DNA from 3 places in the Streptomyces sp. NPDC040410 genome. Region 3 is predicted to be linked to each of the others. Evidence: riboswitches for the same ligand, from Rfam matches in the RefSeq annotation. Region 3 holds a riboswitch; each other region holds the start of a gene.
What was found. Region 3 has a riboswitch for cobalamin ahead of ACZ562_RS24690 (ribonucleoside-diphosphate reductase subunit alpha). Riboswitches for the same ligand answer to the same signal wherever they lie in the genome.
Positions count from the first base shown of each region.

Region 1: linked by a shared signal. The riboswitch ahead of ACZ562_RS27195 (cobalamin biosynthesis protein) and the one ahead of ACZ562_RS24690 (ribonucleoside-diphosphate reductase subunit alpha) in region 3 are both predicted to bind cobalamin.
Region 2: linked by a shared signal. The riboswitch ahead of ACZ562_RS03240 (CbtB domain-containing protein) and the one ahead of ACZ562_RS24690 (ribonucleoside-diphosphate reductase subunit alpha) in region 3 are both predicted to bind cobalamin.

Region 1 covers NZ_JBVIVK010000015.1:68,550-76,294, reverse strand. Annotated here, with positions in the region: gene cobN (cobaltochelatase subunit CobN) at 1-2,514, opposite strand, end outside; gene ACZ562_RS27200 (cobyric acid synthase) at 2,511-4,058, opposite strand; gene ACZ562_RS27195 (cobalamin biosynthesis protein) at 4,055-5,116, opposite strand; cobalamin riboswitch at 5,218-5,357, opposite strand; gene ACZ562_RS27190 (hypothetical protein) at 5,490-5,711, opposite strand; gene ACZ562_RS27185 (inorganic phosphate transporter) at 5,746-6,981, opposite strand; gene ACZ562_RS27180 (lysozyme) at 7,124-7,745, opposite strand, start outside.
Region 2 covers NZ_JBVIVK010000001.1:717,849-725,593, reverse strand. Annotated here, with positions in the region: gene ACZ562_RS03255 (polysaccharide deacetylase family protein) at 73-834, opposite strand; gene ACZ562_RS03250 (ATP-binding SpoIIE family protein phosphatase) at 1,066-3,369, shown strand; gene ACZ562_RS03245 (histidine phosphatase family protein) at 3,409-3,981, opposite strand; cobalamin riboswitch at 4,078-4,235, shown strand; gene ACZ562_RS03240 (CbtB domain-containing protein) at 4,273-4,494, shown strand; gene ACZ562_RS03235 (CbtA family protein) at 4,519-5,289, shown strand; gene ACZ562_RS03230 (winged helix DNA-binding domain-containing protein) at 5,790-6,896, shown strand; partial or broken gene ACZ562_RS03225 (LysE family translocator) at 6,943-7,026, opposite strand; gene ACZ562_RS03220 (S1 family peptidase) at 7,138-7,745, opposite strand, start outside.
Region 3 covers NZ_JBVIVK010000013.1:22,959-30,703, reverse strand. Annotated here, with positions in the region: gene ACZ562_RS24710 (GlxA family transcriptional regulator) at 1-136, opposite strand, end outside; gene ACZ562_RS24705 (hypothetical protein) at 230-442, shown strand; gene ACZ562_RS24700 (hypothetical protein) at 409-864, opposite strand; gene ACZ562_RS24695 (ribonucleotide-diphosphate reductase subunit beta) at 985-1,998, opposite strand; gene ACZ562_RS24690 (ribonucleoside-diphosphate reductase subunit alpha) at 1,998-4,352, opposite strand; cobalamin riboswitch at 4,476-4,615, opposite strand; gene mctP (monocarboxylate uptake permease MctP) at 4,774-6,384, opposite strand; gene ACZ562_RS24680 (DUF3311 domain-containing protein) at 6,381-6,644, opposite strand; gene ACZ562_RS24675 (GntR family transcriptional regulator) at 6,870-7,634, opposite strand.

The DNA.
Region 1 (7,745 bases), on a different contig from region 3:
CAGCCGGGACGGAATGGCCTTGGGGTCGACCGAGTAGAAGTTGCGGCCGGTCGGCAGGACGTTGACGAGACCACGGGTGGGGGAGCCGGACGGACCGGCCGGGACGTAACCGCCGTCGAGGGCCTTGAGGATGTGGCCGATCTCGTCGGTGGTCTTCTCCAGACGAGGCACCACCTCGGTGCAGGCGAACTCCACCACGGCGACGGCGTCGGGGAGTTCGGTTCCGAGAGTGTCACGCACCAGAGCCGGCACCGCAGCGACGTCCCACGCCCGGGACTCCATGCCCTCCGCGATCCGCCGGCACAGCTGCTCCAGCAGGTCGACGGCGTCGGCGGCGCTGCGCGACGGCCCGTCCACCAGGTCCGTCAGCTCCACCGGCACCTTCACCGGGGCGCCCGGCTCGGCGAGCAGTTCCTTCTCGATCAGACCGAAGTGCTGCGCGAGCGAAGCCCTGAGCCCCGGCAGCGCGTTCGCCTGCCCGCCCCACACCTGCGAGGCGCGCAGCACGGCGAGCACGAGGTTGACGCGCGGCTCGCCGACCGGCCCGCCGCCCAGAACGTGCAGCCCGTCCCGGATCTGAACGTCCTTGATCTCGCACAGATAGCCGTCGATGTGCATGACGAACTCGTCGAACTCGTCGCCGTCCGGCTGCTCGGCGACATGCAGGTCGTGGTGCAGCTCGGCCGCCTTGACCAGCGTCCAGATCTGCGCGCGCACGGCCGGGGCCTTGGCCGGGTCCAGGTCGGAGACGAGCGCGTACTCGTCGAGCAGCTGCTCCAGCTTGGCGAGGTCGCCGTACGTGTCGGCGCGCGCCATCGGCGGCACCAGGTGGTCGACGACCGTGGCGTGGCCGCGGCGCTTGGCCTGCGTGCCCTCGCCGGGGTCGTTGACGATGAAGGGGTAGACGAGGGGCAGGTCGCCGAGCACGGCGTCCGGCGCGCAGCTCTTGGAGAGCCCCAGCCCCTTGCCCGGCAGCCACTCCATCGTGCCGTGCTTGCCCATGTGCACGATGGCGTCGGCGCCGAAAGAGTTCTCCAGCCACCGGTAGGCCGCCAGGTAGTGGTGCGACGGCGGCATGTCGGGGTCGTGGTAGATCGCGATCGGGTTCTCGCCGAAGCCGCGCGGCGGCTGGATCATGACCACGACGTTCCCGAACTGCAGGGAGGCGAGCACGATGTCGTCCCCGTCGACGTACAGGTTGCCCGGCGGCTCTCCCCACGCCTCCAGCATGCCGTCCCGCAGCCCGGGGTCGAGCTTGTCGAACCACGCCCGGTAGTCGGCGAGCGGCACGCGCGCGGGCGCGGCGGCCAGCTGCTCCTCCGTCAGCCACTCGACGTCGTGACCTCCGGCGTTGATGAGCCGGTGGATCAGCTCGTCACCGCCCGCGGGGTATTCGGTGAGGCCGTATCCGGCGTCCCGCAGCGCGTCGAGCACGCGTACCGCCGAGGCGGGCGTGTCGAGCCCGACCGCGTTGCCGACGCGCGAGTGCTTGGTCGGATAGGCGGTGAAGACGAGCGCGAGCTTCTTCTCGGCGTTCGGCTTGTGCCTCAACCGTGCGTGCCGTACGGCGATCCCGGCGACCCGCGCGGCCCGCTCCGGGTCGGCGGCGTACACGGGCACGTCGTCCGGGCCCTGCTCCTTGAAGGAGAACGGGACCGTGACGAGGCGCCCGTCGAACTCGGGGATGGCGACCTGCATCGCCGCGTCCATGGGGGAGAGGGCGGCGTCGGACTCGTCCCAGGCGGCCTGCGACGAGGTGAGGCACAGCCCCTGCAGCACCGGGACGTCGAGGTCGGCGAGCGCCCCGATGTCCCAGGCCTCCTCGTCGCCGCCCGCCGAGGCCTGCGAGGCGTGCGTGCCGCCGGCGGCGAGGACGGTGGCGACGAGGGCGTCGGCGCCGCCCAGGATCTCGTACAGCCCGGCGTCGGCACCGCGCAGCGAACCGCAGTACACCGGCAGGGCGTTGGCGCCGTGTGCCTCGATCGCGTCGCACAGGGTGTCCACGAAAGCGGTGTTGCCGCTGAGTTCATGGGCCCGGTAGAAGAGCACGCCGACCGTCGGACGGCCCTCGACACGGGGACGCCCGCCGTGCACCCCGAACTCGGGCATCTTCTGCGGCTCGACGAACCCCTCACCGGTCAGCAGCACGGTGTCGGACAGGAACCGCGCCAGCTCGGTCAGATTGGCCGGCCCGCCCTCGACGAGATACCGCAGCGCCTCGGCCACGACGCCCGCGGGCACGGACGACTCGGCCATCAGCTCCGCGTCGGGCACGGCCTCCCCGCCGAGCAGCACGGTCGGAACGCCGGACGCCTTGAGCGCGGCGAGTCCGTCCTCCCAGGCACGCTTGCCGCCGAGCAGCCGTACCACGGCGATGCCGGCGCCGTCGAGGAGTCCCGGAAGCTCCTGGGTGACGTCGACCCGGGTCGGGTTGCCGATCCGGTACGAGGCGCCGGAGGCACGCGCCGCCAGCAGATCCGTGTCGGCGGTCGACAACAACAACACTGTGCTCATGCGGGCGCTCCCGGTGGAATGAAAGGCAGTCCTTGCGGCGCGCCCGACTCGATGAGCCGCCAGAGCGCGTCCGTGTCCGCGTGCTGTTCGATCAGGTCGCCGAGCCGGTCGAGCTGCTCCTCGCGCAGCGCGGCGAACGACGTGTCGGCGGCCGGCACGAAGCGGCGGCCCGCGGCGGCCGCCACCTCGCGCAGGAAGGCACGCCGGAAACCGTCCGACTCCAGCGAGCCGTGCCAGTGCGTGCCCCAGGTCTGGCCGACCCGGCAGCCGTCGAGGAAGGAGTCGCCCCCTGTGACGTCGGCGACCCCGTGATGGATCTCGTATCCCTCGACGTGCTCGCCGAGAGCCTCGCCGGACGGCCGGGTGAGGGTCTTCTCGCGGGCGAACCGCACGCGGACGGGAAGGACTCCGAGCCCCTCCACGTGCCCGCGCCGGCTCTCGACCTCGTCCTCGATGTGCTCGCCGAGCACCTGGAAGCCACCGCAGACGCCGAGGACCGGGCGCCCCTCCGCGGCCCTGCGGACGAGGGCGTCCGCAAGTCCCCGTTCCCGCAGCCACTCCAGGGCCCGTACGGTCCCGCGGGTGCCCGGAATCACGACGAGGTCGGCGTCGGCGAGTTCCTCGGGCCGGTCCACGAACCGCACGACGACACCCGGTTCGGCGGCGAGGGCGTCCACGTCGGTGAAGTTGGACATGAGCGGGATCGCGCACACGGCGACCCTCAGTACGTCCTCGCCGACGGGCGGGGCCACGTTCGACTCCCGCACGGTCCCGCGCAGGGAGACCCTCAGCCCGTCCTCCTCGTCGATCCCGAGCCCGTGCCGGAACGGCAGCACCCCGTACGTCCGCCGCCCGGTGAGCCCCCGCAGCATCTCCAGCCCCGGCTCCAGCAGCGAGACATCCCCCCGGAACTTGTTGACGAGGAACCCGGCGACCAGCTCCTGGTCCTCGGGCGACAGCAGGGCGACGGTCCCGAAGAAGGAGGCGAAGACGCCCCCGCGGTCGATGTCGCCGACGACGAGCACGGGCAGCCGCGCATTGCGCGCGATGCCCATGTTCACGATGTCGGTCCGCCGCAGATTGATCTCCGCGGGACTGCCGGCCCCCTCACAGATCACCGCGTCATACGTGCCCCGCAACTCGGCGAGACAGTCCAGCACGGTCCCGAGGAGCTTCTGCTGCCGCCCCCCGTGCAGCCTCTTCCCGGGGGACGACCCCCCGGATCCCCCGAAGAACCCGCGCGCGCTCAGTTCGCCCACGGGCTTGCCCAGGAGCACCACCTGACTGCTCTGCTCGCCGCCGGGCTTGAGCAGCACGGGATTCATCAGCGCGGTCGCCTCGACGCGGCACGCCTGCGCCTGCATGGCCTGCGCCCGCCCGATCTCGGCGCCCTCCCGGGTCACGAACGAGTTGAGGGACATGTTCTGCGCCTTGAAGGGCGCGACCTTGACGCCCTGCCGGACCAGCCAACGACAGATCCCGGCGGTGACGACACTCTTCCCGGCATCGGAGGTCGTACCCGCTACGAGCAGCCCCCCTTTCATGAGGCACGCCCCGGCCGCTGCGACCGCTGAGGGCCGTCGTTCCGCGGGGCGCCGGGGGTCCCCCCGCTCGGGTGAAGCCGAGAGTGCGGGAGGGCGGGCACGGCCTGCGGCGCAGGGCGCCCTGCGACCCGCCCCCGCAGCAGCGCACCAGCCGCACTGACGCCCAGCGCCAGCCAGCCCACCCTCCGCGACAACCGAACAGCCCTCTCGATGTCGGCCACTTGCACAGCACGCCCCTCCCCGTTCAGCACAGGCCGATGCTCAATGCGCCCCCCGTACGACAACGTGCCCCCCAGCCGCACCCCGAGCGCCCCCGCGAACGACGCCTCCACAGGCCCCGCGTTGGGGCTCGGGTGCTTCGCCGCATCGGCACGCCAAGCCCGCACCGCCCCCCGGGGATCGGAACCCGCCACCGCGGCCAGCACGGCGGTAAGCCGCGCCCCCGGCCACCCGGCCAGGTCGTCGAGCCGCGCGGAAGCCCACCCGTACCGGCGGTACTTGGGCGACCTGTGTCCGACCATGGCGTCCAGGGTGTTGACGGCGCGGAACCCGACGAGCCCGGGCACACCGCCCACCGCACCCCACGCCAGCGCCCCCACGACCGCGTCCGAAGTGTTCTCGGCGACGGATTCGACGACGGCCCGGGCGATCCCGTCGGCGTCGAGAGCCTGCGGATCCCGCCCGCACAGATGCGGCAGCCGGGCACGGGCGCCCTCGACGTCCCCCGCTTCGAGGGCACGGCCGACGGCCCGCGCCTCGCGCCCCAGGGTGGTCCCGCCCACCACGGCCCAGGTGGCGGCGGCGGTGAGCGCCACGGAGGCGGCACGGGAGGGGCGTACGGCCGAGGCGGCGACGGCGGCGAGGGAGACGGCACCGCCCACGCACACGGCGGTGTGCAGCGCGCCGTGCCCCCGGTGGTCACGCCACAACACCCGTTCCACGGCACCCGCGGCCCGTCCGAACGCGGCGACCGGATGCCCGCGGCGAGGATCGCCGAGGAGCAGGTCACCGAGGAGGCCGGCGGCGGCGCCGTACGCGAAGACGCGATCGGCACGCATCAGCTCAGCCGACCGCGGGGTCGGGCAGGGCCCACGTACTCAGGCTCGAACGGCAGCCGCGCATGGCGATATGTCCTCACTCAGGGTGTCCACGCCCTGGTTCGACGAGACCGGCGGTGAGAGTTCCTGGCTCCCGGGAGTTCCTACCCCGGTGACAGTGGCGGGACCGCGCCGGATTCGCACCGGCTTCCTCTCTTGCCGCCGTACATGGCCCCGGCAGTCCACCACGGGCCCGGAAGGGCCGTCAACTTGCTGCTGACCTGCGAAGGGAGAGTGTGCTCAGGCCCACACACGAGGGGTCACAGGCACCACAAATACCTGGGGCGCGGGACGGAGATCCGTCCCGCACCCCAGGTGCTGCCGGTGCCGCCGCTCAGGCGACGATCAGTGAGATTCCGTACGCCACCGCGGCCGCGCACGCCGCGAAGCACGCGTACGCGCCGGTCACCGCGAGGGCGGCGGAGCCGCCCTGCTCGGCCGCCCGCTCGCGGCGGGAGAGGCCGGCGATGCCGAGGGTGAACAGGCCCACGAGGGCCACGGTGACCACGAGGCTGACCCCGAAGACGGAGCCGAGAGCTGCCCAGTCGATTTTCATGCTGCTGATTCCTTCGTAACCGGGTGAGCGGGGCTCAGACGGTGGTGGCGGTCGAGGGGGCGGTCTCGCCCGCGGGGGCCGGGATCGTGGCCGACAGGTCCTCGGCGACGGTGCCCGCCGGGGGCACGGCCACCGCGGCGATCGCCGTGGTCACCACACCGGCCGGCTCCTCGTGGTCGTTGACGTTGCTGTGGTCGATGACCTCGCGGCGGGAGATCTTCCAGATGGCGGCGCTGGAGGCGACGAGGAAGACCGCGACGAGTGCCGTACCCCAGTCGCCGAGACCGGTCACGTACTCGGCGACGGCGCCGACCAGCGCGGCGGCCGGGAGCGTGAGGCCCCAGGCGACGAACATCCGGGTCGCCGTCGACCAGCGGACCACCCCGCCCTTGCGGCCGAGGCCCGCACCCATCACCGAACCGGAGACGGAGTGCGTGGTGGAGAGGGAGAAGCCGAGGTGGGAGGAGGCCAGGATGACCGTGGCCGCGCTGGTCTGGGCGGCGAAGCCCTGCTGCGGCTGGAGGTCGGTCAGGCCCTTGCCCATGGTGCGGATGATGCGCCAGCCGCCGAGGTAGGTGCCGAGCGCGATGGCGACGCCGGCGGAGAGGATGACCCAGGTGGGCGGGTCGGAGTCGGGGGCGACGGCGCCGCCGGCGACCAGGGCGAGGGTGATGATGCCCATCGTCTTCTGCGCGTCGTTGGTGCCGTGCGCCAGGGAGACCAGACCGGCGGAGGCGATCTGGCCGGCGCGGTAGCCCTTCTCGGCGGCCTTGCCGTCGGCCTTCTTGCCGAGCGTGTACGACAGCCGTGTGGCGAGCATCGCGGCGAGGCCGGCGACGATCGGGGCGGCGATCGCCGGGATCAGCACCTTGGTGACCAGGACGTCACCGTGGACGGCGCCCATGCCCGCCGAGGCGATGGTGGCGCCGATCAGGCCGCCCATGAGGGCGTGCGAGGAACTGGAGGGGAGTCCCACGAGCCAGGTCAGCAGGTTCCAGAGGATCGCGCCCACCAGGGCGGCGAATATGACCTCGGGACGTATGCCGGTCTCGTCGACGAGACCCTTGGAGATCGTGTTGGCGACCTCCACGGAGAGGAAGGCGCCTACAAGGTTGAGCGCGGCGGACATGGCCACCGCGACCTTGGGCTTGAGTGCACCGGTCGAGATGGTGGTGGCCATCGCGTTGGCGGTGTCATGAAAACCGTTCGTGAAATCGAACGCAAGTGCGGTTACCACCACAATCGCGAGGATCAGCGAGAAGTTTTCCATTTACCCAGGCAATCGTTCGAGGTCATTGGTTGGTTGACCGTAGGCAACCTGGGTGAACGGAAGATGAACTGAGTCGGGCTGCACGGTGTCTGAAAGAGGCGGTTGCTGTTCCGCCGAACCGCGCAGCCCCGACACCGCACGGCTATGAACCTCTGGCGAACTTCCGCAGCTGGGACGCGGACCCGTTGAAGAGATTTTGATCACCCGGCAGGCTGCCGCTGTTGTCGTACTGCCAGAGCGTCCAGAAGGACCAGCCGGCGGGCAACGTCCCAGCGTCGGCCGCGTTGTGACGGGCGATCCACAGTGCGTGATCCGAGGCGAAGGCGCGGCTGCCGCCGGTGCACGTGTTCCACCAGTGGGCTGTGGTGTAGATCACAGGACGGCGTCCGGTGAGCCGCTTCACCTCGTCGCTGAACGACTCGATCCAGCCGGCCATCCTCGCCTGGGTCAGGCCGTAGCACTTGTGCTTCTTGTCGTACGGGTTGTATTCGATGTCGAGCGCGGGCGGCAGCGTCCAGCCGTCCCCGCTCCAGGCACCCCCGTTGCGCACGAAGTAGGCCGCCTGCGCCGCGCCCGACGACTTGTCCGGCAGCGCGAAGTGGTACGCCCCGCGGATGATGCCCGCGCCGCGCGCGCCGTCGTACTGCCGGCCGAAGTACGGGTTGCGGTAGGTCGTGGACTCGGTCGCCTTGACGTAGACGAACCTGGCTCCCCTGGCCTTCGCGCGCTGCCAGTCGACGTTCTTCTGATGCGAAGAGACGTCG
Region 2 (7,745 bases), on a different contig from region 3:
CGACGTGCGTGCTCCGACGTGCGCGAGCGGCGCGCCGCGCCAATCCCGGTGCCGGTCGCATGAGTTGGGGCGTCATGGCCTGTACACCTTCCCCGGCTCCGCCGTCCCCGGCGCCAGCAGCTGCGGCACGGTCACGAACACGTACCCCCGCTCCTTGAGCGCATCGATGATGCCGGGCACGGCCGGCACGGTGCCGTAGTAGATGTCGTGCAGCAGGATGATCCCGTCGCGGGACGCCTGCGCGAGGACGCGCTTGGTGATCAGGTCCGAGTCGGTCGTCGTGTAGTCCTTGGCGGTCACGCTCCACAGCACCTCCGCGAGGCCCAGCTCGCGGCAGATCCCGTGCACGGTGTCGTCCGTCCGGCCCTGGGGCGGGCGCATCAGTGTCGGGCGGTGTCCGGTGAGGCGCTCTATCTCCTCGTTCGGGCGCTCCAACTCCTCGCGTATCTCCCCGGGTCCGATCCGCGTGAGGATCTTGTGGTCCCAGGTGTGGCTGGCCACCTCGTGCCCCTCGTTCGCCATCCGCTTCACGAGTTCGGGGTACTTCTCGATGTGCCGCTCGCCGAGCAGGAAGAAGGTCGCCGGGACCTGCTTCTCCTTCAGGATGTCGAGCAGGCGGGGCGAGTTCTCGCTCGGCCCGGCGTCGAAGGTGAGCGCGATGCACCTGGCCTCGCGGCAGTCGACGGTCCCGAACCTGGCCTGGACGCCCGCGGTGGCGTGGGCGCGGGCCGCGCTCGGCGCGGTGGCGCCGGTGTTCGTGCACGCGGTCAGTGACAGAGTCGCGGCCGCGAACATCATCGCGGCGGCACGCAACCCGCCCCCCGTTCTTGTCATCTTCTTGGTCGGAACACACATGCGGGGACTATACACAGCGATTATACGCGCTATGTATAGTCGATCGCCGGCGCCCTGACCCGTGCCTGGACGAACGACAACACCGACCTCCACCTCGCGAAGTCGGCGGGTTTGGTCGCTACGACGCGACGACCGGCGCACACCGGCGCACACCCGGGCCGGGAGCCTTCCGGCGAGGCGTACGTGCCCTTGCGGCGTAACGTCGTGAGGGTGGACTTCACTGCGGACAGCCTTGTGTCCTGTGCCGCGCGTGAGCTCAGCCGGAGAGCGGAGCAGCTGATCCGCGAGGTGGAGCGGCGTCTGCGTCGTGACGTTCCGGACCTGTGGGAGAACCCGGACGTCATGGCGTCGGAAAGCGTCGCCGCGCACGTCCTCGCAGTGCTGTACGGCCTCGAGCACGATGTCGATCCGGGCGGACTCGAAGGGCCGGCCGAGCAGGCAGGGCGCGCACGGCGGCTCGCTCGGCAGGGCACTCCCGTCAGCGCGATGCTGCGGGCCTTCCGGCTGGGACAGGGCATCATCCTCGACGCACTCCTGGAAGAGATGCCCCGGCTGACGGACGACGCCGAGCTGATCAGCTCGGCATCGCGCAAGCTGATCGCGACGGCGACCGGATACCTGGACCGCGCGTCGGAGCGGGGCGTCCTCGCGTTCCAGGAGGAACGGGAGCGCCGGCTGCAGTGGCGGCTGTCGATGGTGAACGAGGCCGGCATGCGCATCGGGACCACCCTGGACATCGTCCGCACCACCCAGGAACTCGCGGATGTCGCCACCCAGCAGTTCGCCGACCTCGTCACCGTCGACCTGCTCGACTCCGCGCTCCGCGCGGACGACACCCCGGCGGCGGGCCCGCCCCTGCTGCGCCGGGTCGCCCAGCGGTCGGTGGTGGAGCGCGACCCGGCATCGACGATCCCGCCGCAGCGGCTCCACACCTATCCGGACGGATCACCGTCGGCGCGCGCACTCGCCACCGGGCAGCCCTCCCGGCACGGCCTCGACGAGCCGCCCGGCGGCGTGGCCGCGGCTTCCGAGCACCACCGCGCCGCGGACCAGCCCCTCCACTCGCTGCTGGTGGTGCCGCTGCGCGCGCGTGACACCACGCTGGGCGTCGCACAGTTCTACCGCCACCGCCGCGCCGACCTCTTCGACGAAGAGGATCTGCTCCTCGCCCAGGAGATCGCCGCCAGGGCGGCGGTGGCCGTCGACAACGCCCGCCGCTACACGCACGCGCGCGCCACCGCGCTCGCCCTGCAGCGCAGCCTCCTCCCGCGGTTTGTGCCGCGGCAGTCCGCCGTGGAGGTCGCCTGCCGCTACCTGCCCGCCGGCGCCGAGGCCGGCGTGGGCGGCGACTGGTACGACGTCATCCCGCTGTCCGGGGCGCGTGTCGCGCTCGTGGTGGGCGACGTTGTCGGCCACGGCATCCACGCCGCCGCCACCATGGGCCGCCTGCGGACGGCGGTACGCACCCTCGCCGACATCGACCTGCCCCCCGACGAACTCCTCACCCACCTGGACGACGTCGTCATCCGCCTGTCCGCGGAAGCGTCCAGTACACCGGACGATCCGGCCGCCGAGTCCGTCACCGCGACAAACGCGGCCACCGCGTCGGCCGGCTCGGGGAGCGGGGGGTCGGGCGGCTCGGACGCCCCGGATGCGGGGGCTTCGGGCGGCTCGCGTGCCGCAGGCCCGGTCGCCCCGGACGCGGTGCCTTTCAGGGCCCCTGGCGCCGAGGTCGGTGGGGACGTCGGGGCGGCCTGTCTGTACGCCGTCTACGATCCCGTCTCCAGCCGCTGCACCCTCGCCCGGGCGGGGCATGTGCTGCCCGTCGTGGTGAGCCCGGACGGAAACGTCGACGTCCTCGACCTGCCTCCCGGCCCGCCGCTCGGCCTGGGCGGCCTGCCGTTCGAGGCGGCGGAGGTCGACGTGCGGGAAGGCAGCCTCCTCGCCCTCTACACCGACGGCCTGTTCGGAGTCCGCGGCCACGACATCGATGCTTGCCTCGCCACGCTGCGCCAAGCCCTGGCCCACCCCGCTCCCTCCCTGGAGGCCACCTGCGACAACGTGCTGACAGCGATGCTGCCCGAACGGCCGCCCGACGACGTCGCACTGCTGCTGGCCCGCACCCACGCCCTCGGCGCCGGCCAGGTCGCCGCCTGGGACCTGGACGCCGACCCCGCCGCCGTGGCCGGGGCCCGGGAGCGCGTCTCCGAACAGCTGGGCATCTGGGGGCTGGAGGAACTCGACTTCATCGCCGAACTGGTGGTGAGCGAACTGGTCACCAACGCCATCCGCTACGGCCGGCCCCCCATCCGCTTGCGCCTGATCCACGACCGCACCCTCATGTGCGAGGTGTCCGACGCCAGCAGCAGCACCCCGCACCTGCGCCGGGCCCGCGTCTTCGACGAGGGCGGCCGCGGTCTGCTCCTGGTCGCCCAGCTCGCCGACCACTGGGGGACGCGCCACGCCCGACAGGGCAAGACGGTCTGGGCCGAGCTGAACGGCTCCGCCGCCTGACGCGACACCCCTTCCCAGCGCCCCGCCCCCCGCCGGGGCCTACGCCCGGCCCAGCGGCGCTCCGACGCGGAGGTTCCACCGTCCGGACCGTCCGCTGAACTCGGTTGCCGTCAGGGGCGGCACGTCGATACGCCAGAACGCCGACTCGGGCGCCCCGAGTGCCCGCACCCCCGCGGCCCGTACGACCTCGGGGTCCACGACGGCGACGGTGCGGCCCGCCGATCGCGCGGCCGACTCCAGCCAGGTGCCGATCCGTTCGCAGAAGTCCCTTACCGACTCCCCGCCGTGCGGCGCGGAAGCCGGGTCCGACAGCCACAGCGCGACGGCCTCCGGCTCCTTGGCGCTCACCTCCGCCAGGCTCGCACCGCGCCAGCGGCCCACGTCCAGACCGGTCAACTCCGTTACCACCAGGGCGTCCAGACCGAGTGCCTCGGCAGTCTCGCGGCACCGCACCGTGGGGGAGACCAAGGCCCGGCCCTCAGGTCGGGGAGTCTCGGCCGCGGCGCGCGCGAGCCGGAGTCCGGCCGCGTCGAGTGAGCAGCCGTCGTCGAACCGGGCCTCCCTCAGCGCCGCACTGATCGCAGGTGAGATCAACATCACTCGGCTCGTCATCTGTCCGTTCCCGTGCTCGACTTCCCTGCCGCCCCGGGGACTTGAGGTGCTCCAGACCCCCTGGCGTGCGCCCGTGCGCTCTTGGCCGCGCCTCCGCTTCGCGGTACCTTCACGGGCGGTGTCCACGACGGACACCGACGACGGTTCCGCGGAAGCCGGTGAGAGTCCGGCACGGTCGCGCCACTGTAAGCCCGGTTCGCCCACCTCGGTGTGCGGCGGGCAAGTCAGACCCGTTCCCGTCGTCCTGTGCACCACCGAGACGGGACGCGAGTTCCCCCAGGAGGGCCTGCCATGGCGCAGTCTGTCGCTCAGCCGACCACCAACCCCACCGCCGTACCCGCCAAGCTGCCGATCGGCGCGATCGCCCCCTGGGCGGTCTTCTTCGGCATCCTGATGCTGGTCCTGCTCTACTTCGTCGGCGCCGAGCAGGGCGCCACCGCCGTGATGAGCGGAGAGGACGTGCACGAGTGGGTGCATGACGCCCGCCACCTGCTCGGCTTCCCCTGCCACTGACAGCGGCGAGGAAAGTACGAGCTCATGAACTCCGCAACCGTCAGAAACCTACTGGTGCGTGGCATGCTCGCGGGTCTCACCGCGGGCCTGCTCGCCCTCGTCGTCGCCTACTTCCTGGGCGAGTCGCGCGTCGACGCGGCCATCGCCTACGAGGAGGCGCACGCCCACGAGCACGAGCACGGCGCAGAACTCGTCACCCGTACGATGCAGTCCACCGCGGGCCTGTCCACCGGTGTGCTCGTCTACGGCATCGCGTTCGGCGGCATCGCAGCCCTCGCGTACTGCTTCGCCCTGGGCCGTATCGGCCGCTTCGGGCCGCGCGCGAGCGCGCTGCTCCTCGCGGCCGCCGGCCTGATCGCCGTGTACCTCGTGCCGTTCCTGAAGTACCCCGCCAACCCGCCCGCCGTGGGCGACCCCGGCACCATCGCCAAGCGCACCACCTTGTACTTCCTGATGATGGTGCTCGGTGTGCTGCTCGCGGTCGGCGCCGTCATTCTGGGCAAGCGCCTGGCGCCGCGCCTCGGGAACTGGAACGCGACGCTGGCCGCGGGGGCGTTCTTCGTCCTGGTCATCGGGCTCGCGTACGCGTTCCTGCCGTCCTTCAACGAGGTCCCGGCGGACTTCCCGGCCACACTGCTGTGGCAGTTCCGTCTGGCGGCCCTGGCCGTCCAGGCGACGTTGTGGACCGTCTTCGGGCTGCTCTTCGGAATCCTGGCAGAACGGGTCCTGGCCCCTCGTACGGCAGCCGCCGCAGAGCAGGCCACCACCACGCGGGCCACCCCGGTACCGCACTGAGAACGCCACTTCGACGGCCCCGCGGGAAACCTCCGGCGGGGCCGTCGGCCATGGCGCGGGCACCCGCGTCGGCCGGCCGCCCTGGTAGCGGGCTCTCTCTTCGGCGGCGTATGCCCGCCGCGCCCGGCGAAGGACTCGCGCCGGCCGTCGCGCTCCTCGTGCCGCACGACGGGGCGGAGGGCCGTCGACACGGACGCCTTCGGCCGGTCGCCTGTCGCGGCGGGGCGGTCTCCAGCAGTTCGCCGGCCGTCCGCCGCGCCGGCGCCGCGGTCTGTTCGGCGCCGCGCCGGTACGTCACGGGTAGGTGGGCTGCCCAGCGGATGTACAGCGCACCGGCCGAGGTACGGCCCACGAGGTCCGGACGCCCGTCACCGGAGAAGCCGCCGTGCGCGACCAAGCCCGTCGGCACGGGGCAAACGGCGCCGGTGTGCCGGGCCGGACCGGGATTCGGTGAGAGTTGCGGACAGAAGGTGTCCGCAAGCGCCGCTAGCGTGCACGGTATGACGAAGACGACCGCGACGGCCCCCGCGGCCGGCACCCGTGCCCTGAACCGCGCGACCCTCGACCGGCAACTGCTGCTGCGCCGCGCGTCCCTGTCCGCCAAGGACGCCGTGCGGCACCTCCTGGGCCTGCAGGCGCAGAACGTCAAGCCGCCGTACTACGCGCTCGCCGCCCGTCTCGACGGATTCACCCCCGAGGAGCTGTCGGGGCTGATGGCGGAGCGCGAGGTCGTCCGTATCGTCACCATGCGCTCGACCATCCACACCCACACAGCCGACGACTGCCTCACCCTGCGCCCCCTGGTGCAGACCGCCCGCGACCGGGAACTCACCAACTTCCGCAAGGGCCTTGAGGGTGTCGATCTGGACCGGCTCGCCGTACTCGCCCGTGAACTGGTGGAGGCCGAGCCGCGCACCATGAAGGAGCTGCGCGAGGCGCTGCTCACCGAGTGGCCGGACGCCGACCCGCAGGCTCTCGCCATCGCCGCCCGCTGCCGGCTCCCGCTCGTGCAGGTCACCCCGCGCGGTCTGTGGGGCAGGAGCGGCCAGGTCGCCCTCACCACCGCCGAGCACTGGCTCGGCCGCCCCGCCGAGCCCGCCCCGGCACCCGACGCGACCGTGCTGCGCTACCTCGCCGCGTTCGGCCCGGCGTCCGTCAAGGACATGCAGACCTGGGCGGGCCTGACCCGGCTGCGCGACGCCTTCGAACGACTCCGGCCACAGCTCCTGGCCTTCCGTGACGAGAACGGCGTCGAGCTCTTCGACCTCCCGGACGCCCCACGCCCCGGCCCGGACACCCCGGCCCCGCCCCGCTTCCTCCCCGAGTTCGACAACCTCCTCCTCTCCCACGCCGACCGCACCCGCGTCGTGCCGCCCGAGTACCGGGGCCGCGCCTGGCAGGGCAACCAGACCTCCTGCACGCTCCTCGTCGACGGTTTCCTCGCCGGTGTGTGGAAGCTGGAGGAGGGCGCCCTCGTCGTCGAGCCCTTCGGCCGGCTCACCAAAGCGCAGCGGGACGACGTCACCGCCGAGGGGGAGCGGATGCTCGCGGTGCTGCACCCCGGGACCGCGTACGACATCCGGTTCGGTGCCGTCGTACGACAGTGAAGGGGCTCTCGCCGTCATGACCACGGAGAGGCCGTCAGCCCGGGCGGGCGAACCAGGTGCGGGCCGCCGACGCGGTCAGGCCCCACAGGGTGTCCGTGATCAGGCCGATGGAGACCGGGACCAGTCCCATACCCTCCCCCGCGGAGAGCGCCGCGTGGAGAGGGGGCGCTGCGGGCCGCTCGTGGTGGCCCGCAACGCCCCCTGGTTTTTCACCTGAGGGATACTCAGGAGAACTGCCGGGTTACGAGTTGACCTGCGCGGTCACCTGGCTCGAGAAGGTGGTCAGCCGGGTGTAGACACCCGGGTAACCGGCCTCGGCGCAGCCCTCGCCCCAAGAAGTGATACCTGCCAGGACGCCCCCGATGAGCAGGGGACCGCCGCTGTCGCCCTGGCAGGTGTCTACACCGCCGGAGGTGTATCCGGCGCAAACCATGTCGCTCGCGATGAAGTCGGAGCCGTACGAGCCGGCGCAGCTGGAGTCGGACACGATCGGGACGGTCGCGGTCCGCAGCTGGTTGGAGGAGCCGCCGCTTGAGGAGGTGGTGCCCCAGCCGAGGATGCGGGCGGTCGTGCCGGCCGCGTACACGGAGGTGTTCGAGGAGGAGACGTACTTCGCCGTGGTGTACGGCATCGACGTCGACAGGGTCAGCACGGCCACGTCGTCGCCGTTGGTGGCGTCCGTATAGCCCGGGTTGATCCAGATCTTGCTGACTCTGCTGACCGTGCCGTTCGTGCCGCTGAGGTACGTGCGCCCGCCGACGACACGGACGCTGCTGGTGGTCTCGCCGACCATACAGTGCGCGGCCGTGACCACCTTCGTGGCCGACACCAGGGTGCCGCCGCAGAACT
Region 3 (7,745 bases):
CCTCCGCCGAGACGACGGCGAAGTCGTACACCGGCAGGCCCTCGTCGCTGCGGTCGATGCCGAAGACCTCGCAGACGACGCCGAGTTCGAAGGGGTGCACGCCGTCGAGCAGGACGGCGGCGACGTTTTTCAGCATGCTGCCAGTATGCCTCGAAAGTGGCAGTAATTCGAGGGTGTGCGGCAGTCCTGCCACTGACGGTAAGGGGCATTCGGCGGGACAGTGGCATACATGAACACGACGCACATGGACGCCCTCATCGGAATACTGACCGTCCTCGGGACCTTGGTGCTCATGGCCACCCCCGCCGTGATCGGCATCGTGCGCGAGCGCCGCATCGACCGTCAGATCAAGGAGGCGGAGCGACCGGGCCAGGACGCCGTCCGCCCCGGGCGACCCCGACCCCGGCGCTACGTCACCACGACCGTGACCGACCACTCCTGAAGGCCCTCACATGCGACCCGGCCGGGGTGGGCGGCACACAGCGGGCGGTACGACCTGAGCCGTACCGTCCCGGCCGAGACCGCCTTGAAGGCCGCGGAGGCGTCGCCCGGCTGGAGCACGATGCCGCTGTTGGTGGCCTCGAGAGCGCGGCCCGAGACGGCGACGGGCGTCCAGGGGCGCGCGGCGGTGCCGTCGAGGCCGATACGGATCACGTCTCCGGTCACCAGACAGATCCTGCGGCCGGAGTCGGCGGCGGTGAGCGTCGCCCGAGCCGTAGCCGTACAGCCCTTCTGGGAAGTCGTGGGGGACGGCGGCACAGTGCCGCCGCTGCCCGCCCCGCCGCCGCTCTGCGCGCCGCAGCCCGCGAGAAGAAGCGTCACTGCCGCGAGAGCGGCGATCCGGTGGTGGCTCGTTCGGCTCATGGGGGCCCTCCTCCCCGGTTGGACGTGCCACCCCGGTGTCAGGATCCCCGTCGCGGGCTGTCCCCCGACCCACGCCGAGGCACAGCCCACCTGCCGTATCCGGTCCTGGAACGTCTCCCCCTAGAACTCGTCGTCGAAGGAGACCGAGCCCTCGACGGCGACCTGGTACGCCGACGGGCGGCGCTCGAAGAAGTTCGTCAGCTCCTGGACGCCCTGCAGCTCCATGAAGGAGAAGGGGTTCTCCGAGCCGTACACGGGGGCGAAGCCGAGGCGGGTCAGGCGCTGGTCGGCGACACACTCCAGGTACTCGCGCATCGAGTCGGTGTTCATGCCCGGCAGGCCGTCACCGCACAGGTCGCGCGCGAACTGCAGCTCGGCCTCGACGGCCTCCCTCAGCATGTCGGTGACCTGCTGCCGGAGCCGGTCGTCGAAGAGGTCCGGCTCCTCCTTGCGGACGGTGTCGACGACCTCGAAAGCGAAGCTCATGTGCATCGTCTCGTCACGGAACACCCAGTTGGTGCCCGTGGCGAGGCCGTGCAGCAGTCCCCGGCTGCGGAACCAGTAGACGTACGCGAAGGCGCCGTAGAAGAACAGGCCCTCGATGCACGCGGCGAAGCAGATCAGGTTGAGCAGGAAGCGGCGGCGTTCGGCCTGTGTCTCCAGACGGTCCAGCTTCTCGACCGAGTCCATCCACTTGAAGCAGAACTCCGCCTTCTCGCGGATGGACGGGATGTTCTCGACCGCGGCGAAGGCGGCCGCCCTGTCCTCCGGGTCGGGGAGGTAGGTGTCCAGCAGCGTCAGATAGAACTGGACGTGGACCGCTTCCTCGAAGAGCTGGCGCGACAGGTACAGGCGCGCCTCCGGGGAGTTGATGTGCTTGTACAGCGTCAGCACGAGGTTGTTCGCCACGATCGAGTCGCCCGTCGCGAAGAACGCGACCAGCCGGCCGATCAGGTGCTGCTCGGCGGGACTGAGCTTCGCGAGGTCGGCGACGTCCGAGTGGAGGTCGACCTCCTCCACCGTCCAGGTGTTCTTGATGGCGTCCCGGTAGCGCTCGTAGAAGTCCGGGTAGCGCATGGGGCGGAGGGTGAGTTCGAAGCCCGGATCGAGAAGGTTCTTCTGGGTGGAGCTCATTACTGGCAGGCCTCGCAGGACTCGGGGTTCTCAAGGGAGCAGGCGACGGCCTCTTCAGAGGTCGCCTGCTGTACGGGAACGGTGGCTTGGGCGGCGCGGGCGATCCGGGTCGCCGGGCGCGAACGCAGGTAGTACGTCGTCTTCAGGCCCTGCTTCCAGGCGTACGCGTACATCGAGGAGAGCTTGCCGATGGTCGGTGTCTCCAGGAAGAGGTTCAGCGACTGGGCCTGGTCCAGGAACGCGGTGCGCGCGGCGGCCATGTCGATCAGGCCGCGCTGCGGGATCTCCCACGCCGTGCGGTACAGGGCGCGTACGTCGGCCGGGATCCACGCGAAGTCCTGCACCGAGCCGTTCGAGTCGCGCAGCGCCTCACGGGTACGGGCGTCCCAGACGCCCAGCTCCTTCAGGTCCTTCACCAGATACGAGTTGACCTGGAGGAACTCGCCCGACAGCGTCTCGCGCTTGAAGAGGTTCGAGACCTGGGGCTCGATGCATTCGTAGACGCCTGCGATCGACGCGATGGTGGCGGTCGGCGCGATGGCGAGGAGGAGGGAGTTGCGCATGCCGGCGGAGGCGATGCGCTCGCGCAGGGCCGCCCAGCGCTCCGGCCAGGTGAGCTCCACGTCGAAGTGGTCGGGGTGCAGCACGCCCCGGGCCGTGCGGGTCAGCTCCCACGCCGGCAGCGGGCCGCTCCGCTCGGCGAGGCCGGCGGACGCCTCGTACGCGGCGAGCATGATCCGCTCGGCGATACGCGTGGAGAGCGCCTTCGCCTCCGGCGAGTCGAAGGGCAGGCGCAGCTTGAAGAAGACGTCCTGCAGACCCATCGCGCCGAGGCCGACGGGACGCCACCTGGCGTTGGAGCGGCCCGCCTGCTCGGTCGGGTAGAAGTTGATGTCGACGACGCGGTCGAGGAAGGTGACGGCGGTGCGGACGGTGGCGTCGAGCCGCTCCCAGTCGATGTCGCCGCCGGTGACGAACGCCCCGAGGTTGACCGACCCCAGGTTGCAGACCGCGGTCTCCCCGTCGTCCGTGACCTCCAGGATCTCCGTGCAGAGGTTGGAGGAGTGGACGACATGGCCCGGAGCCGCCGTCTGGTTGGCCGTCCGGTTGGCGGCGTCCTTGAAGGTCATCCAGCCGTTGCCGGTCTGCGCGAGGGTGCGCATCATCCGGCCGTAGAGGTCGCGGGCCGGCATGGTCTTGCGCGCGAGCCCCTCGGCCTCGGCCTTGCGGTAGGCGGCGTCGAACTCCTCGCCCCACAGGTCGACCAGCTCCGGCACGTCGGCGGGCGAGAACAGCGACCACTGCTGGTCGGCGTTGACCCGGCGCATGAACTCGTCCGGGATCCAGTGTGCGAGGTTCAGGTTGTGGGTACGGCGGGCGTCCTCGCCCGTGTTGTCGCGCAGCTCCAGGAACTCCTCGATGTCGGAGTGCCAGGTCTCCAGGTAGACCGCGGCCGCGCCCTTGCGCCGGCCGCCCTGGTTCACGGCGGCGACCGAGGCGTCCAGGGTCTTCAGGAACGGGACGATGCCGTTGGAGTGCCCGTTCGTGCCGCGGATCAGCGAACCGCGGGAACGGACCCGGGAGTACGACAGCCCGATGCCGCCGGCGTGCTTCGAGAGGCGGGCGACCTGGTGGTAGCGGTCGTAGATGGAGTCCAGCTCGTCCAGAGGGGAGTCGAGGAGGTAGCAGGACGACATCTGGGGGTGCCGGGTGCCGGAGTTGAAGAGCGTGGGGGAGGAGGGCAGGTAGTCGAGGCGGCTCATGAGCCCGTAGAGCGCCGCGACCTCCTCTAGCGACCGCACCGTGTCGTCCTCGGCCAGACCGCTCGCGACCCGCAGCATGAAGTGCTGGGGCGTCTCGATCACCTGACGGGTGATCGGGTGCCGGAGCAGGTAGCGGCTGTGCAGGGTGCGCAGGCCGAAGTAGCCGAAGCGGTCGTCGGCAAGGGGGTCGACGAGCGCGTCGAGGCGGTCGGCGTGGAGGCGCACGAACGCGGCCGTGCGGTCGGCGACGAGCCCCTCGCCGTGCCCGACCGCGACGGACTCCGTGAACGTCGTCACGCCCTGCGAGGCGGCCTCGGCGGCGATGCTGATCGTCAGCAGCCGGGCGGCCAGCCTGGAGTACGCCGGGTCGTCGGAGATGAGGCCGGCGGCCGCCTCGGTGGCCAGCTCCCGCAGCTCCGCCTCGTCGGCCCGAGCGGACCGGCCGCGCAGCGCGGCGGCGGCGACCCGGCCGGGGTCGGCGTCGGGGAGGTCGGCGGTCAGCTCGGTCAGGGTCCGCAGCAGCGCTGCGCCGGGACCGTCGTCGGCCACGGGGCTGGCTGCTGAAGCCGGGTCGGCTGGCGCGATGGTCACGTGGGGCTCTCCCTCGCTCGGCACGGGGCCTTGCGGAGGGCAGGGGGCAGCTCACGAGCGCACGCGGCGTCGCGTCCACCGGCCCATTCCGCGAGGCCCGGACGTCATGGCACGCCGGCCGGACGGCCGGGCGCACTGTCGGCAGGTCCTCGGACTGACGCGTGTACGCGTCCGCTTCGGGGGCGGACGTGCACAAGTACACCGTTGCGGGACAGTTCCGGATTCGCACCGGATTCCCCTGCGGCGACAGCGAGCTTGAGCATACATCTTGTGCCGGGCTGCGGTGACACCCCCAGATGTTGTGTCGTGGTGGCTTCGCAGCGTCAACTCGTAGGTGAGAAGAGTTATGCCGGGCACGGCAGCGGGCCGCCGCGGTCCTGCTCCCCGGCGGCCCGCTGCGGGTCGTACTTGCTCAACGGCGTCAGTGGCCTGCCCCCGCCGTGGCAGGCGGCAGCTCCACCTCCACGCCCGGGTCGCCCGCGTCCGCGGTGTAGTCCTCCGGCTTGGTCTGGTCGACGCCCTCCGGGGCCTTCGCGGCCTTCAGGACGAAGGTGATGACCACGGTGACGACCACGTTCAGCACGAACGCCGTCAGGCCGATGTAGCCGATCTCGCCGATGCCGGGGATCTCCTTCGCCGAACCCCCGAAGTGCTTCTGCGTGGGAGAGGCGACGCCGTACGCCGCGAACGTGCCGTAGATCATGCCGACCGCCCAGCCGGCCAGCAGTGCCCAGCGGTGGAACCAGCGGGTGAACAGGCCGCCGACCAGGGCCGGGAAGGTCTGCAGGATCCAGATGCCGCCGAGGAGCTGGAAGTTGATCGCCACCGTCTTGTCCATGGTCAGGACGAAGACCAGGGCGCCCACCTTCACCAGGAGCGACACCAGCTTGGAGACCCTGGTCTCCTCTTCCGCCGTCGCGTCCGGCTTGATGAAGTCCTTGTAGATGTTGCGGGTGAAGAGGTTCGCGGCCGCGATCGACATGATGGCCGCCGGGACCAGTGCGCCGATGCCGATCGCCGCGAAGGCCACGCCCGCGAACCAGTCCGGGAACATGTTCTCGAACAGCTGCGGGATCGCCAGCTGCCCGTTGGTGACCTCGACCCCGGCCGCGATCGCCATGAAGCCCAGCAGGGCGAGCAGGCCCAGCATCAGCGAGTACAGGGGCAGGATCGTGGTGTTGCGGCGGATCACCTCGCGGCTGCGCGAGGAAAGCGTCGCCGTGATCGAGTGCGGGTACATGAACAGCGCGAGCGCGGAGCCCAGTGCCAGGGTGGCGTACGTCCACTGGCCGGCCGGGGCCGGGACCAGTCCGCCCGCGCCCGCCGCCGTGAACTTCTCGCCCGCCTTGGCGAAGACGTCGTCGAACCCGCCCAGCTTGATCGGGATGTAGATGATCGCCACGGCGATGACGATGTAGATCAGCGTGTCCTTCACGAACGCGATCAGCGCGGGGGCGCGCAGCCCCGACGAGTACGTGTACGCGGCCAGCACACCGAAGGCGATCAGCAGGGGCAGATCCTTCACGAACCAGTTGGTGTTCTCGCCGCCGCCGACACCCATCACGTCGAGGACGGCCTGGATGCCCACCAGCTGAAGGGCGATGTACGGCATCGTCGCCAGGATGCCGGTCACGGCGACCGCCAGCGACAGGCCCTTCGAGCCGAAGCGGCCGCGCACGAAGTCCGACGTCGTGACGTATCCGTGCTTGTGGGACACCGACCACAGGCGGGGCAGGAACGTGAAGATCAGGGGGTAGACCAGGATCGTGTACGGCACCGCGAAGAACCCCGCCGCGCCGGCCGCGTAGACCGCCGCCGGGACGGCCACGAAGGTGTACGCCGTGTACAGGTCGCCGCCGAGCAGGAACCAGGTGATCCAGGTGCCGAACGACCGCCCGCCCAGGCCCCATTCGTCGAGGCTGTGCTCGTTCTCGGCCTTGCGCCAGCGGGCGGCGAGGAAACCCATGACGGTGACGGCCAGGAAGAAGACGATGAAGACGGCGAGCGCGACGCCGTTGACTCCGTCCTTCACTCCGGCGCACCCCCGTTCCGCGTGGCGCGGGCGCGCTGGTCACGCCGCCACAGCGTGTACGCGACCATCGTCAGCGCCGTGGAGACGACCACCCACAGCATCTGGTACCAGTAGAAGAACGGGATGCCGGCGAGCGCCGGGTCGATCTTGGCGTACGACCCGACCCACAGCATCGCGACGAACGGAGCGACGAGACAGATCGCGATGACGACGCGGGCCGGTGTCACCACCGATGGTTTCACTTCGGGCACTTCTGGCATACGGCGACTCCGTCCCCTCACTGATCACCTGTTGTAACGCGCGGGCAATCTAGGCGACGGTGTCAGGAAAGCGAAAGACCCCGTCCGCACATCGGCTTCAGCGGCAACGGAACCCCTGGCGGGGCCGTCCTCCTGACGCCGTGTCCGCATCCGTCGAAGGCGCGCCGGGTCGGCACCTCCGCCCCGGGGCGGCCCGCGCGCAGGTGGGCGGCATCGGTGTGTGCGCTACTCCTGTGGACGCTTCAACCTCGCCACGAACTTGTAGCGATCTCCCCGGTAGACCGACCGAACCCATTCCACCGGCTGGCCCTCCCTGTCCAGCGAGTGCCGGGAGAGCATCAGCATCGGCAGGCCCACGTCCGTGCCCAGCAGGCCGGCTTCGCGCGGAGTGGCCAGCGAGGTCTCGATGGTCTCTTCGGCCTCGGCGAGGTGTACGTCGTATACCTCGGCCAGGGCCGTGTACAGGGACGTGTACTTGACCAGGGACCGGCGCAGGGCCGGGAAGCGCTTCGCCGACAGGTGCGTCGTCTCGATGGCCATCGGCTCGCCGTTCGCCATGCGCAGCCGCTCGATGCGCAGCACCCGCCCGCCGGCCGTGATGTCGAGCAGCTCGGCGAGCCGGTCGTCCGCGGTGATGTAGCCGATGTCCAGGAGCTGCGAGGTGGGTTCGAGGCCCTGGGCGCGCATGTCCTCGGTGTACGAGGTGAGTTGGAGCGCCTGCGAGACCTTCGGCTTGGCGACGAAGGTGCCCTTGCCCTGGATGCGCTCCAGGCGGCCCTCGACGACCAGTTCCTGGAGAGCCTGGCGCACGGTCGTGCGCGACGTGTCGAACTCCGCCGCCAGTGTGCGCTCGGGAGGGACCGGAGTACCGGGCGCCTGGGTCTCCGTCATGTCGAGCAGGTGCTTCTTCAGGCGGTAGTACTTGGGCACGCGCGCGGTACGGACGGTCGTCCCACCCTCGTTCTCCGCACTGCTGACGTCGGTGCTCATGGTCCGCCTTCCCGGCTCCTGGTGCCGAAACGACCGACATCCCGTCGGTCACGGCTCACATCGTGGCACGGCAGCGTACCGGGGTGCGCCCCGCACGCTCCGTGATCCCCT